2 regions of the Pseudomonas sp. B21-054 genome follow, and region 2 is predicted to be linked to the other one. Evidence: predicted binding sites of a transcription regulator. Region 2 holds the regulator's gene; the other holds the start of a gene.
The links. The regulator FliA, encoded in region 2, starts transcription of late flagellar genes. The targets are predictions, from matches to a motif close to CTAAAGTTTNNNNNNNNNNNGCCGNTAA.
Positions count from the first base shown of each region.

Region 1 (7,597 bases), 3.4 Mb from region 2:
AGACCTTGCTCGTTGGTGAAGCTGGCGAGTGCGAGCTGGCCGATCGGCTTGGTCTGGTTGTTGCTGAAGTTGGCCAGCAAGACACCGCTGCCATCGATGGTCAGGTTGGTGATCTGGCCGGTGGCGTAACCGTTCTGGGCTGGAATCGAGCGCGCGGTGTCAGCGTTGTACTGGGTGGTGCTGCCCATGGAGATCGTGATGGTTGGCGCGCTCGCGGCGCCGTTGGCGGCCCATACGCCGTTGGTCACGGTGCCGGGAACCCAACCGGTCAGTACCAGATCACTATTGACCGTCGCTGGCGGAGTGGTGACCGTGGTCAACCTGCCGCTCGAATCGAAGTTCATGGTCGAAGGGACCGGCGCAGTTGCACCCGTCGTAGTCGGCAAGGAGCCATTGAGGTTACGACCATCGATCAGCGTATAGACATTCCACGTGTTGCCGGCAGTCTTGACCATGTACTGGTCCATGGAATGCTGGTTACCCTGGGTGTCGTAGACCGGGGTGGTAAATTGCTTGGTGAAGGTGGCCGTATCCGTCGGGTTGAACGCCGCAGTGATCGCCGTCGCCGTCGAGTTCAGGTTGATCGTCGACGAAATCAGGCTGGTAGCACTTGGCGGCAGGTTCGAAGTGTCGATGCGCAGGTCGGTCAGGATCCCGTTCTGGATCTTGCCGTTGGCGTCCACACCATAACCTTGCAGACGCGCAGTGCCGTCGCTGTTGGTGATGAAACCTTCCTTGTCGGTCTTGAAGGTACCGGCACGGGTATAGCTCAGGGAGCCGTCGTTGCTCAGGACAAAGAAGCCCTGCCCTTGGATGCCCATGTCCAGCACGTTGCCGGTGTTGTTGACGTCACCCTGGCCGAACTGCTGGGAAACGTTGGCCAGGCGCACGCCGTTGCCGACGGTCTTGCTGCCCGAACCCAGCTTGGTGGCCGAGTAGACGTCTTCGAATTCCGCGCGGGACGATTTGAAACCGGTGGTCGCCACGTTGGCGATGTTGTTGCCGGTCACGTCCAGCTGTTTGTTGGCTGCATAGAGACCGCTAAGGCCGATATTGAAAGACATATTGCACTCCTTTTGCCGGGTTAGTCGGCTCTACATACCAATAGTTTGTACTTTGGACAGGGCGATGCTGCCCAGCCCGGCGAGGTTGAGCATCAGCTCACCCCCTGTCTGGCTGATCGTCACACTGCTGACCGTGGCCGGCAGGTTGGTGATCAGAGACGTCGCCTTGCCGTCGATGGTGGTCGAGGCGGCGAATGTGTAAGTGCCCGATTCGACCGTCGCGCCCGCATCGTTCTTGCCGTCCCAGATAAAAGCGGAATTGCCGGCGTTCTGGCTGCCCAGGTCGATGGTGCGGACGGTCTTGCCGTCCTTGTCCACGATCTTGACCGCGACGGAGGACACCGATGTCGGTACCACCACCGTGCCGTTGAGGCTCTTGGAGGTATCGACCACGGCTTTGTCGCCTGGGGCGATGACCGAGCGACCGACCAGCGACGAGGCCTGCAAGGCCTGGGACGAGTTGTAGTTGCCGGCGATACCGCTGACTGTCTCGTTGAGGGTGGTGATACCTTCCAGGCTGCTGAACTGCGCCAATTGGGCCACGAACTCACCGTTGTCCTGGGGCTCCAGCGGGTTCTGGTTCTTCAGCTGGGTAACGAGCAGTTGCAGGAACGCATCCTTGCCCAGCTCCTTCTTGCCGGTCGCCGCACCTGTCATTGACCCGAGGGTATCGGAGGTGTTGTTGGTCTTGACCGAGGAATTGGCGAGGATCTCGTTGAGGCTCAAGCCGCTGGTGGTGTTGGTAACGCTCATGTGACTCGCCCCTTATCACTGACCGAGGGTCAGGACCTTCTGCATCATGGTTTTGGCGGTGTTCATCATTTCGGCGTTGGTCTGGAACGAACGACTGGCGGAAATCATGTCGGCCATTTCTTCGACGACGTTGACGTTCGGGTAGTAGACGTAGCCCTTGGCGTCAGCGGCCGGATGGTTCGGCTCGTAACGTGCCTCGAGGTTGCTCTGGTCTTCGACCACGCCGAGCACCTGCACACCCTGGCCGGCGGCGTCCTGGTTCTGGAACAGCGAGTCGCTGCCGCCAGACTGGCCGCCCTGGTACATGGTGGCGAATACCGGGTGACGGGCACGGTAGGTCTGGTCGATGCTCGACGAAACGGTCTCGGCGTTGGCGATGTTACTGGCGACGGTGTTCAGGCGAGTGGTCTGGGCACTCATGGCACTGCCGGCGATGTTAAATACGCTCGCGATCGACATGACTTACTCTCCACGCAGGGCCGATACCAGCCCTTTGAATTTGCTGTTGAGCAGGGTGAAGCTGGCCTGGAAGTTCACGGAGTTTTCCGCGTAGTTGGACTGTTCCAGTTGAGCGTCCACGGTGTTCTGGTCGATCGAAGGTTGCATCGGCGTGCGGTACATCAGCGATTCGTCGCCATTGCCCAGGCCTTCGGCTTCGATATGACGGCTGTTGGTCATGTTCAAGGCGAAGTGGCCGTTCTTGGTCTTCTCGTTCTGCTCGGCGAGCACTTTAGAGAAATCCAGGTCCCGAGCCTTATAGTTCGGGGTGTCGGCGTTGGCGATGTTGTTGGCCAGGACTTCGGCACGCTGGGCGCGGAAGCTCAGGGCCTGTTCGTGGATACCGAGCGCTTTATCGAAGCTGATGCTCATGTCGGAAACCTTTGGGTGACCAGAATTTACGTACGATGAACTTAGCAAGCGTCGTGCCACTTTCAAAAACCCCATAAACCGGGGCTTTGCGGGCATCGGCAAAGCGGCAATGCCAGAAAAGCGGCAATCGGCTTCCGCTGGCTGCCGCTTTTCTGCCGCTTTCATCCAGGCAACAGAGGTCAAAAATGTGGGAGCGAGCTTGCTCGCGATAGCGGTGTGTCAGTCAACATTGATGTCGCCTGCCAAACTGCTATCGCGAGCAAGCTCGCTCCCACAGGGATAAGGGTGATAGGGAGGAAATTAGCGGGCATAAAAAAACGGGAGCCCCTGGGGACTCCCGTTTTTTGACAACCCCTGCGAATCACTTCGCCTGGTAAATGATCCCCGGACTGCACTGGACCATCTGATAATGATCCGGCAAACCGTTCAACGCTTCGGAGGCGCCGAGGAACAGGTAGCCGCCGGGCTTGAGGGTGCTGTGGATACGCAGCAGGATGTCTTTCTTCACCTCAGCGGAAAAGTAGATCAGCACGTTGCGGCAGAACACGATGTCGAACTTGCCCAGGCTGGCGTAGCTGTCCAGCAGGTTGAACGAGCGAAACTCCACCCGGCTCTTGATCGGTGCCTTGACCACCCACTTGCCCGGCCCTTTCGGGTCGAAGTAGCGTTGCAGGCGGTCCGGCGACAAACCACGGCCGATGGCCAGGCTGTCGTACTCGCCAGTCTTGCAGTTATTGAGCATGGTCCCGGACAGGTCGGTGGCGACGATCTGCACGCCGCCTTTCAACTGGCCCAGGTTGGAGCGCTCGAACTCGTCGATGGTCATCGACAGCGAATAGGGTTCCTGCCCCGACGAGCAGGCCGCCGACCAGATCCGCAGGCGTTGACCCGGGCTGGCCTTGATGGCCGCCGGCAACACCCTGTTCTTCAACACCTCGAATGGATAGGTGTCACGAAACCACAAGGTTTCGTTAGTGGTCATGGCGTCCACCACCATCTCGCGCAAACCGCTGCGCGGCTGGGTCTGGATACGCTGCACCAGTTCACCCAACGATTTAAGGCCCTGTTGCTCCATCAACTTGTTGAGACGGCTCGACACCAGGTATTGCTTGTTCTCACCAAGCAAAATGCCACAGGCTTTTTCCAGGAAGACCCGGAACTGTTCGAAATCCAAATTACCCGTAGACAAAATACCGCCTCTTTCATTGTGTTGGCTTGCCGGGCGCACAGCGCGCCCAACCTTTATTCTGCTGCCTTGATCCGATCGACTACCCGGGAAGCCAGGTCATCGGGCCGGAACTTGGCCAGGAAATCGTCGGCACCGACTTTCTTGACCATCGCCTGGTTGAACACCCCGGACAACGAGGTATGCAAGATGATATGCAACTTTTGCATACGCGGGTCGTTGCGGATTTCCGAAGTCAGGGTGTACCCGTCCATCTCCGGCATCTCGATGTCGGAGATCATCATCAGGAACTCCTCTTCCGGCTTCTTGCCTTCATCGACCAACGCACGCAGGTAATCCAATGCCTGCCGTCCATCGTTCAGTGCTACCACTTCAACGCCGATCGTTTGTAGACACCGGGTGACCTGCTTACGTGCCACCGAAGAATCATCGACGGTCAGTACCCGCAGCGAAATCGCCTTGTGCTGGGTTTCGGCATCCACCACACCCAAGGAAATAGTCTCCGTGGTCGGCGCCACCTCGGCGAGGATTTTTTCCACGTCGATGATTTCCACCAACTGGTTATCAACCCGAGTCACCGCCGTCAGGTAGTGATCGCGGCCGGTGCCCTTGGGCGGTGGATGAATCTCTTCCCAGTTCATGTTGACGATGCGTTCCACCGAGCGAACCAGGAAACCCTGGGTCTTGGTGTTGTACTCGGTGATGATCACGAACGGATTGCTCTGGTCCAGCAGCCGGCCGGAACCGGTCGCCATGGCCAGGTCGAGAATCGGGATGGTCGCGCCCCGGATATTCGCTACACCGCACACGACGGGATTGGACTTGGGCATTAGGGTCAGCTTAGGACATTGCAGCACCTCGCGGACCTTGAATACGTTAATTCCATACAATTGCTGCCCATCGAGACGGAACAGCAACAGCTCCAGGCGATTCTGACCAACCAGCTGTGTACGCTGGTTTACCGAGTCCATTACTCCCGCCATGCCCTGACTCCTACCTAACGCTAATGTGTCCGACGCGCATTCATCACTAAACGGCACGGGGCTTGCTATTCAACCGGCATGAACGCACAAACGACATTTTCTCGACGCCTGATCACTCGCTGCCGCCATTGGCTCGGTGCACTGTTGGCTGCCTGCCTGTTCGCTTCGGGCGGTCCTGCCCATGCTGATGTTCCGGTTACCTTGCCTGATCTCCTTATCGGCGTCACTCAGGGCTTTCTTGAATTCACCGTAGAAGACTATCTGGCCACCAGTCAAACCGAAGGTCGCTACGAAATCGAAGTCAATCAACTCGATCCGCGCCTACGCATGCCAATGTGCGACAAGGAATTGACTGCATCACTGGAGAGCCCGGCCAGGCCCCTGGGCCGGGTCACAGTGAAGGTTCGTTGCGACAGCGCCGCGCCCTGGACGGTGTTCGTACCCGCTCAAGTGCGCCTGTTCCGCGAAATTGTCACCACCACCCGTCCGCTCAAGCGGGCCGGAATTGTCGAGCCTCAAGACGTGATGCTGCGTGAACGGGACATCAGCCAGATCACCCAGGGTTTCCTGACCTCCGTCGATCAGGCGATCGGTCAGAAACTTGTCCGACCAATGGTCGCCGATCAGGTCATTACCCTGGTGCACCTGGAACAGGCCGAAGTGATCCGCAAAGGCGATCAGGTGGTCATCACCGCCCGCAGCGGGACCCTGGCCGTGCGGATGCCGGGCGAAGCCCTGTCCAAAGGCGGCATGCGTGAACAGATTCGGGTAAAAAACCTCAATTCCCAACGGGTTATCAAGGCGCAGGTAATAGCACCTGGCCAAGTGGAAGTGGCTATGTAGCGATCGGGTAGAAATGGGTAGAGAGCTGGCGCTTGACCCGGGTGTTCCCTAGACTGTGCCTTACGCAAAGGCAAGCGCAGACGTGCGCACGTTCATTGAATAAATGAGCCTAAAGTTTTTTTGGGAATGGCCGAAAACATGGCAAGCGTCCAAATACCCAGAGGTTTTTTACCATGGTCATCGATTTCAATCGTTTAAACAGCTCTTCACCGTTGACAGGCACTACGCGCACCAAGGCCAGCCAGGAAACTACCGAAGCCGGCAAGTCCGTACCGGCCGAACAGGCCAGCACTGTCAGCAACGGGGAGTCGGTACACCTCAGCAATGAGGCTCAGCAGTTGCAGAAGGTCACTGACAAGCTGCGCGATCAACCTGTCGTCGACAACGCCCGCGTGGCCGAGTTGAAAGCAGCAATCGCCGATGGCAGCTATAAAGTCGACAGCAACCGCGTAGCCAGCAAACTGCTCAACTTCGAAGCCCAGCGCTAGGCCGCCGCCAGCGCCAGGCTTTTGGACGCTAAGACCCAAGGCCAGCCATGCACGACACTAATTTACTGCAACTGATTACCGACGACTTTGCTCCAGCACAACAATTGCTGGAGTTATTGCAGGCCGAGTCACTGGCGCTGCACGGTCGCGACATGCCGCTGCTGGAAACCATTCTGGCGCAGAAACAGGCATTGATCATTTTGCTCGATCAGCATGGCCGCAAGCGCAGCGAGATCCTCGCCAGCCTCAACTTGCCTACCAATAATAGCGGCCTTGAACAACTGGCCAGCCAATCATCGATTGGCGATCAGCTGTTGTCCCAGAGCCAAGTGCTCAATGACCTACTGGCCCAGTGCCAGGCCGCCAACGCGCGCAATGGCCAATCGATCCAGACCCAGCAGGCCGCGACCGCCAACCAGTTGCGCATCCTCAATGGCGGCGAAATCCCGACGCTTTATGACGCCAGCGGCTCGACCGCCCGGATGGTCAAGCATCGCCCGCTCAGCCAGGCATGAAACCCACTATGCTTGCGCTCTATCAACGCGCGCCACATGCTGGCAAAATGCTGGCTATTTGTAGTCGTATTTTGCCTGGAGATTGACCCACCGTGTTCAATGACTCAAACGCGGATGATGCTCCGCAGCCACCCATGGTCCTCACCACGCCCCTGGAAATCGCCGGCAACCTGCGGATGCTGCAAGATAGCCACGACCCGCTGATCATTACCTTCCACGAACGCACCCAGCGCTTCCAGAGCTATTTGGTGGACGTCGATCGTGAGAGCAACGCCATCGCCCTGGACGAAATGATCCCACGGGACGGTGAACGCTTCCTGTTGGCGGGCGAGCCGTTTCGTGTCGAGGGTTTTCATGACGGTGTACGCATTGCATGGGAAGGCAATGGTCCGCTGACCATCAATGAATCCAAAGACGGTCGCAGCTATCGCGGCGCCATGCCCGACGAAGTGGTTTACCACCAACGCCGCAACGCCTTCCGCGCCGCCCTGAAACTGGCGCAACTGGTGGACGTCGAACTGGCTGGCGACAAGCTCAAGTCACCGGTAAACGGCAAGCTGCTGGATATTTCCGCCACCGGTTGCAAGCTGCGCTTTGAAGGCGACATTACTGCGCGCCTGCAACTGGGCCAGGTCTACGAGCGCTTCATCGCGGGCTTGCCCTTTGGCAACATGACCGCGCCGGTAGAACTGCGTTACCTGCACTTCGAAGAAAGGATCAACACCACCTTCGCCGGTGTGCGCTTCCACAATATCAGTGGCCTGGTGCAGCGCCAGGTTGAGCGCTTCGTCTATCAGTTGCAGCGCGAAGCCCGGCGTTTCGATAAAGACGACCTCTGATCTTCTTCACACCATGAAAAAACGGGCAGTCCCTTGCGGTGACTGCCCGTTTTTTT
Region 1 covers NZ_CP087204.1:5,245,202-5,252,798, forward strand. The annotation lists gene flgE (flagellar hook protein FlgE) at 1-1,064, opposite strand, end outside; gene flgD (flagellar hook assembly protein FlgD) at 1,095-1,817, opposite strand; gene flgC (flagellar basal body rod protein FlgC) at 1,833-2,276, opposite strand; gene flgB (flagellar basal body rod protein FlgB) at 2,280-2,687, opposite strand; gene cheR (protein-glutamate O-methyltransferase CheR) at 3,049-3,876, opposite strand; gene LOY70_RS22730 (chemotaxis protein CheV) at 3,930-4,856, opposite strand; gene flgA (flagellar basal body P-ring formation chaperone FlgA) at 4,935-5,699, shown strand; gene flgM (flagellar biosynthesis anti-sigma factor FlgM) at 5,873-6,187, shown strand; gene LOY70_RS22745 (flagella synthesis protein FlgN) at 6,235-6,702, shown strand; gene LOY70_RS22750 (flagellar brake protein) at 6,795-7,541, shown strand.
Region 1: the regulator FliA is predicted to act here: its motif matches at 5,809-5,836, upstream of flgM (flagellar biosynthesis anti-sigma factor FlgM).

Region 2 (7,597 bases):
TGGCTGGCCATCAACACCAGTTTGAGCAGATTACTTTCGACTTCGGTGACCAATTGGGTCACGCGCTTGATCACCTGACCGGTCAGGTCTTGATAGTCCTGAGCCAGCAGAATGTCGTTGAGATTGCTTGCCACCGCGCGGCTATCGGCGCTGCTACGCGTCAGGAAACCGTCGACCCGCCGGGCCAGGTCCCGAAACTCCTCAGCGCCGACTTCGCGCCGCATGAACCGACCCCAGTCGGTGCTCAAGGCCTGGGCTTCCTCGCTCAGGCCATTGACCAGCGGCGTTGCGCTTTCCACCAGGTCCATGGTGCGGTTCGCTGCGGCCTCGGTCAGCTTGACCACATAACCCAGACGCTCGGTGGCGTCGGTGATCTGCGAGACTTCCTCGGCCTGGGGCATGTTCGGGTCGATCTGGAAATTGACAATGGCGCTGTGCAATTCACGCGTGAGCTTGCCCACTTCCTGATACAGACCCCGGTCACGGGTCTGGTTGAGCTCATGGATCATTTGAACCGCATCGCCAAAACGACCTTTTTCAAGGCTGTCGACCAGTTCGCGGGCATGTTTTTTCAGGGTCGATTCAAAATCGCCCATTGAAGATTCGTTATCCATAGCTCCCCCGTGGCGCGGTTAACCGATGCGTTCGAAGATTTTCTCGATCTTCTCTTTCAACGCCTGGGCCGTGAAGGGTTTGACCACATAGCCGTTTACACCGGCCTGAGCCGCTTCGATGATCTGCTCGCGCTTGGCTTCGGCAGTCACCATCAGCACGGGAAGGTGCTTGAGTTTTTCGTCGGCGCGCACATGGCGCAGCAAGTCGATACCGGTCATGCCGGGCATGTTCCAGTCAGTCACCAGAAAGTCGATGCTCCCGCTGTTGAGGACCGGAATGGCAGTGGTGCCATCGTCGGCCTCGACCGTGTTGGTGAACCCAAGGTCACGCAACAGGTTTTTTATGATCCGCCGCATCGTTGAGAAGTCATCAACGATGAGGATTTTCATGTTCTTGTCCAATTCGACCTCCAAGCAGTCTTAAACGCGTCCAGCACCTGAACGCGCCATTTCAATCAATCCGGCACAACACTCGACAACGGTCTGGAGCCCCGCGAATGGAGACTGGCGCAGTGCTTGCCAGACCAACCTCGTTCGCAGTGTCCCCACACTGCAGTCAGCGCGCTCGCCACTCCCCCAAACGCCCCCGCAAACGGGCCGCGCACTGGCTGTGTAACTGGCTGACCCGCGATTCGCTGACCCCCAGGACCTCACCGATTTCCTTGAGATTCAGCTCTTCGTCGTAGTACAACGCCAAGACCAGTCGCTCACGCTCCGGCAAATTGGCAATCGCATCCGCCAGCGCGCTCTGGAAACGCTCATCTTCCAGGTCACGCGACGGCTCCATGTGAGCACTCGCATTGTCCTCGTGCAGCCCTTCGTGTTCGCCGTCCTGCAACAGGTCGTCGAAACTGAACAGGCGGCTGCCCAAGGTATCGTTCAAAATCCCGTAATAATCATCGAGACTCAACTGGAGTTCGGCCGCAACCTCGTGATCTTTAGCGTCACGCCCGGTTTTAGCTTCAATAGCGCGAATCGCGTCACTGACCATACGGGTATTACGGTGCACCGAACGCGGTGCCCAATCGCCCTTGCGGACTTCATCGAGCATCGCCCCACGGATGCGAATACCGGCATACGTCTCGAAACTGGCGCCCTTGCTCGCATCGTATTTATTCGATACTTCGAGCAGGCCGATCATGCCCGCCTGGATCAAGTCCTCGACCTGGACACTGGCCGGCAACCGCGCCAACAAGTGATAGGCGATACGCTTGACCAGTGGCGCATAACGCTCAATCAGTTCGTATTGGGCGTCCCGTGCCGATTTTTTGTAGAGATGGTTGTAACCGCTGGCAGTCATAGCACGGGCCCTGCTGTTTGTTGCACAAGACGCTCGACGAAAAATTCCAGATGCCCGCGAGGGTTGGCCGGCAGTGGCCAGGTGTCGACCTTCTGGGCGATCGCCTTGAACGCCAGCGCGCATTTGGAACGGGGAAAAGCTTCATAAACGGCACGTTGCTTCTGGACGGCCTTGCGTACGCTTTCGTCGTACGGCACGGCGCCGACGTATTGTAGGGCGACGTCCAGGAAGCGATCGGTGACCTTGGTCAACTTGGCGAACAGGTTGCGCCCTTCCTGCGGGCTCTGGGCCATGTTGGCCAGGACGCGGAAGCGGTTCATGCCGTAGTCACGGTTCAATAACTTGATCAGGGCGTAGGCGTCGGTGATGGACGTCGGTTCGTCGCAGACCACCAGCAGTACTTCCTGGGCGGCGCGGACGAAACTGACGACCGAGTCACCGATACCGGCTGCGGTGTCGATCACCAGCACATCGAGGTTGTCACCGATGTCGCTGAAGGCCTGGATCAGGCCCGCGTGCTGGGCCGGGGTCAGATGAACCATGCTCTGGGTGCCAGAGGCCGCCGGCACGATGCGAATACCGCCTGGCCCCTGCAGCAGCACGTCGCGCAGTTCGCAGCGACCTTCGATGACGTCCGCCAGCGTGCGCTTGGGGGTGAGCCCCAGCAGCACATCGACGTTCGCCAGGCCCAGGTCGGCGTCCAGCAGCATGACCCGTCGGCCAAGCTCTGCCAGAGCCAGGGACAAGTTCACTGACACGTTAGTCTTCCCGACGCCACCTTTGCCGCCGGTCACCGCGATCACCTGTACGGGATGCATGCTGCCCATGTTCGTTCTTTACCTTGTCTTACTTAGACGGAGGCCACATTACTGGCTGCGCGTTCCCATTCGGAACAATGCATGGCAGACCATCGATGTAGGTACAAAAAATATTCATGATTACCTCAGCCGACCTGTTTGGTCGGGCTGTGGTAGATGTCAGCGAACATGTCAGCCATGGCTTCCTCGCTGGGTTCTTCCTGCATTTGCACACTCACGGCACGACTGACCAGTTGATGACGGCGCGGCAGATGCAAATCATCCGGGATCCGCGGTCCGTCGGTCAGATAGGCCACCGGTAGTTCATGACCGATCGCCAGGCTCAACACCTCGCCCAGGCTTGCCGTTTCGTCCAGCTTAGTCAGGATGCAGCCGGCTAGCCCGCAGCGTTTGTAGCTGTGGTACGCGGCGGTTAGAACCTGCTTTTGGCTGGTGGTTGCCAACACGAGATAATTTTTTGACCGAATGCCGCGCCCGGCCAGGCTTTCGAGCTGCATGCGCAGGGCCGGATCGCTGGCTTGCAGGCCGGCGGTATCGATCAGCACGACGCGTTTGCGCAGCAGTGGTTCCAGTGCCTGGGCCAGGGACTGGCCCGGATCCACATGGGTCACCGACACATTGAGGATCCGGCCCAAGGTCTTGAGTTGTTCCTGAGCGCCGATGCGGAAACTGTCCATGCTCACCAGGGCAATGCTCTGGGCACCGTACTTGAGTACATAACGGGCGGCGAGCTTGGCCAGGGTGGTGGTCTTGCCCATGCCGGCAGGGCCGACCATCGCAATCACTCCACCCTCTTCCAGCGGTTCGACTTCCGGTGTAGCAATCATCCGCGCCAGGTGCGCCAGCAACATGCGCCAGGCCTGGCGAGGTTCTTCGATACCGTTGATCAGCGCCAGCAGGTCCCGGGACAACGGGCCGGACAGGCCAATGCGTTGCAGGCGACGCCACAGGTTGGCCTGGGCTGGACGGCTGCCTTGCAGCTGGTTCCAGGCCAGGGAGCCAAGCTGGACTTCCATCAGTTCACGCAGGCTGTTGAGTTCAAAGCGCATCGAGTCCAAGGCACGCGGGTCGATACCCGCGCCTGGCGCGGCCGGAGCCGGTGCCGGACGACGTGGCTCGACCTGGGCCTGCTCGATCAGCGGCTCGGCGGCGGTCAACGGCAGGCCGGCCGTCAGCGGCTGACCGGCGAACAATTGACGATTGGTGCCCGCGCTGGCCTGGCCTTCGCTGCTGCGCAGGCTCAATTCGGCCTGGGCGCTGGCGATACGCGATTGGGTCTTGCGCAGCTCATCCTCGAGTTCCATGTTTGGAACGCGCGGGGCCAGCGCCGACAATTTGTAATCCAGGGCCGCCGTCAGCTCGACACCGCCAGCGATCCGGCGATTGCCAATAATGGCGGCTTCAGCGCCCAGCTCGTCACGAACCAGCTTCATGGCCTGACGCATATCGGCGGCGAAAAAACGCTTCACTTGCATAAACCACTACCTCAGCCGTTGGGCCCTACTGTCGCAACGATGGTCACTTGCTTGTTGTCCGGTATTTCCTGGTACGCCAGCACATGCAACCCCGGGACCGCGAGGCGACCGAATCGCGAGAGCATCGCGCGAATCGGGCCGGCCACCAGCAGGATCACCGGTTGGCCTTGCATCTCCTGCCGCTGGGCTGCATCGATCAGCGAACGCTGCAGCTTCTCAGCCATGCTTGGCTCCAGCAGAACACCCTCTTCCGAGCCTTGTCCTGCCTTCTGAAGACTATTGAGCAATATCTGTTCCAACCTTGGCTCCAGAGTGATCACAGGCAGCTCAGACTCAGTGCCTACAATGCTTTGGACGATTGCGCGGGATACGCCGACCCGAACCGCAGCCACCAGGGCGGCGGTATCTTGACTCTTGGACGCGTTGTTGGCGATGGCCTCGGCAATGCTGCGAATGTCGCGAACAGGCACCTGTTCGGCCAACAGCGCCTGCAACACCTTGAGCAATTGTGACAACGACACCACGCCCGGCACCAGCTCTTCCGCCAGCTTTGGCGAGCCTTTGGCCAGTACTTGCAGGAGTTGCTGGACTTCTTCGTGGCCGATCAGCTCGCTGGAGTGCTTGTACAGAATCTGGTTCAAGTGGGTCGCCACGACGGTGCTGGCGTCCACCACGGTGTAGCCGAGGGACTGAGCCTGGGCCCGCTGGCTGATTTCGATCCACACCGCTTCCAGGCCAAAAGCCGGATCCTTGGCGGTGATGCCGTTGAGCGAGCCGTAGACCTGCCCCGGGTTGATCGCCAGCTCGCGATCCGGGTAGATCTCGGCTTCGGCCAAGATCACGCCCATCAGCGTCAAGCGGTAGGCGCTCGGCGCCAGGTCGAGGTTGTCGCGGATATGCACGGTGGGCATCAGGAAGCCCAAGTCCTGGGACAATTTCTTGCGCACGCCCTTGATCCGCGCCAGCAATTGACCGCCCTGGTTGCGGTCGACCAATGGAATCAGGCGGTAACCGACTTCCAGGCCGATCATGTCGATGGGCGTCACGTCGTCCCAGCCCAGCTCCTTGGTTTCCATGGCGCGGGCTGGCGATGGCAGCAGTTCCTGCTGGCGCTTGACCTCTTGCAGGGCCTGGACCTTCTGCACGTTCTGCTTCTTCCAGAACAGGTAGGCGCCACCCGCCGCCAGGGCCGCCATGCTCAAGAAGGAAAAGTGTGGCATGCCAGGCACCAGGCCCATCACCGCCATCAGGCCGGCGGCAACCGCCAGGGCCTTGGGCGAGGCGAACATCTGCCGGCCGATCTGCTTGCCCATGTCTTCGGACCCCGAAGCGCGGGTCACCATGATCGCGGCGGCTGTGGATAACAACAGTGATGGCAATTGCGCCACCAAACCGTCACCGATGGTCAGCAAGGCGTAAACCTTGCCGGCGTCGCCGAAAGTCATGTTGTGTTGGAAGATACCGACGGCCATGCCGCCGATCAGGTTGATGAACAAAATCAGCAGGCCGGCGATGGCGTCACCGCGTACGAACTTGCTGGCGCCGTCCATGGAACCGTAGAACTCGGCTTCCTGGGCCACTTCCAGACGGCGCAGCTTGGCCTGGCCCTGGTCGATCAGGCCGGCGTTGAGGTCCGCGTCGATCGCCATTTGCTTGCCGGGCATCGCATCGAGGGTGAACCGCGCGCTCACCTCGGAGATTCGCCCGGCGCCCTTGGTCACCACGACGAAGTTGATGATCATCAAAATGGCGAAGACCACGATACCAACCACGTAGTTACCGCCGATCACCACCTCGCCGAAGGCCTGGATCACCTTACCAGCGGCGGCGTGACCTTCCTGGCCATGGAGCATGACCACCCGGGTCGATGCCACGTTCAGCGCCAGGCGCATCAATGTCGCCACCAGCAGAATGGTCGGGAACACCGCGAAATCCAGCGGCCGCAAGGCGTAGACGCATACCAGAAGCACCACGATCGACAGGGCGATGTTGAACGTGAAGAACACGTCCAGCAGGAACGGCGGCACCGGCAGCATCATCATGGCGAGCATGACCAGCAGCAAGATCGGCACACCCAGATTGCCCCGGCTGAGATCTGCTACGTTGCTGCGCGCGGTGCTGAGTAACTGAGAGCGATCCACCAATATTCCCCGTGCCTGTGAAGCAAACTTTTGACGCCCCGGACGGGCGCAGACGGGGTATTGCAAGAAGCCTTCCAACTTTTGTCGCGAGGGGAAAGACCTGCGACCGCAACGACGTCCAACACCGTCATTGTGGCCCCGACGTATTCACTCGATCACTGCGCCGTCAGAATCTGTTCCGGTTTAATAGGGCCAAAATCCAACGCCCGGCCTCTCAGGTAGCGGGTGCCCCTGAACATCTGGAGACCCTCGGCTTCAATAAGGTCCTCATTGGCATACATAAGCACCGCCACGGTGGACGGTGCCTTGATATCAGACGACGGCCTCTCAGGCGAAGACCAATGGCCTTCCATCAGGTTGAGTGCCCATTGAAACTGAATGATTGGCAGATCGGCGATTTCGATCAATTGCTTGGGATCTTCCCATCGAAAATCAGTGCGTGCGTTTATCCGCAACCGCCCGTCGATGATCTGGAAAGCGGGTTTGCCATAGCGCTTTTCCAGCCCGCCACTTGACCAATCGTTCAGGTAATAGTCGGGATGACCAAAGACACGGAACAACGCTTCGTTACCGCCAATATTGCCGGCCGCGTCAGCGAAATAATTGTAGGAGATGTGATAGGCCAACCCATCCAACTCGGGCCGAATGGCATTGATGTCATGCTCCAGATACCCCGGGATATACCCATTCGCCATTTTCACGAAGCGCGTGAAATCGAGCGTCATGTCGAACGTAAACGAACAGCGGATGGCTCGTTCACCGCCATTTGCCTCGAGCATTCCCGAAACGAACTCCAACTTCATGCCTTCAAGTTTTTTGTATTCGCCCGCTGCCATGCTCACGCCCTCGATAGTTTGACTCCGCAATTGCCTCTCTCGCTGGCAGAAGCACCACGAGAAGGAAGGCTGGAGATGCCTCGAAGTCATTAGAGGGTCGGGGAGAACGACCGTCTACTGTCAGAACTAACAGGTGCATAGAATTTGCACGCCAAGCGCAATAATCCTACGGATTAGCCGACCTCAAGAATCCCGCCGCAAATCCGGTGGGATCGGCAAGTCCTTGAGCGGCTCGGGGCGCTTGCCCTTGCCCGCGCGGTGTTGGCGGATCTGGTAGACGTAGGCCAGCACCTGGGCCACGGCCAGGTACAGGCCTCCGGGGATTTCCTGGTCAAGCTCAGTGGAGTAGTAAATCGACCGCGCCAGGGCCGGGGATTCGAGCAGCATCACTTCATTGGCCACCGCGATTTCAC
Region 2 covers NZ_CP087204.1:1,863,669-1,871,265, reverse strand. The annotation lists gene LOY70_RS08310 (protein phosphatase CheZ) at 1-614, opposite strand, end outside; gene LOY70_RS08305 (chemotaxis response regulator CheY) at 633-1,004, opposite strand; gene fliA (RNA polymerase sigma factor FliA) at 1,171-1,914, opposite strand; gene fleN (flagellar synthesis regulator FleN) at 1,911-2,741, opposite strand; gene flhF (flagellar biosynthesis protein FlhF) at 2,858-4,207, opposite strand; gene flhA (flagellar biosynthesis protein FlhA) at 4,219-6,348, opposite strand; gene LOY70_RS08280 (hypothetical protein) at 6,504-7,184, opposite strand; gene flhB (flagellar biosynthesis protein FlhB) at 7,368-7,597, opposite strand, start outside.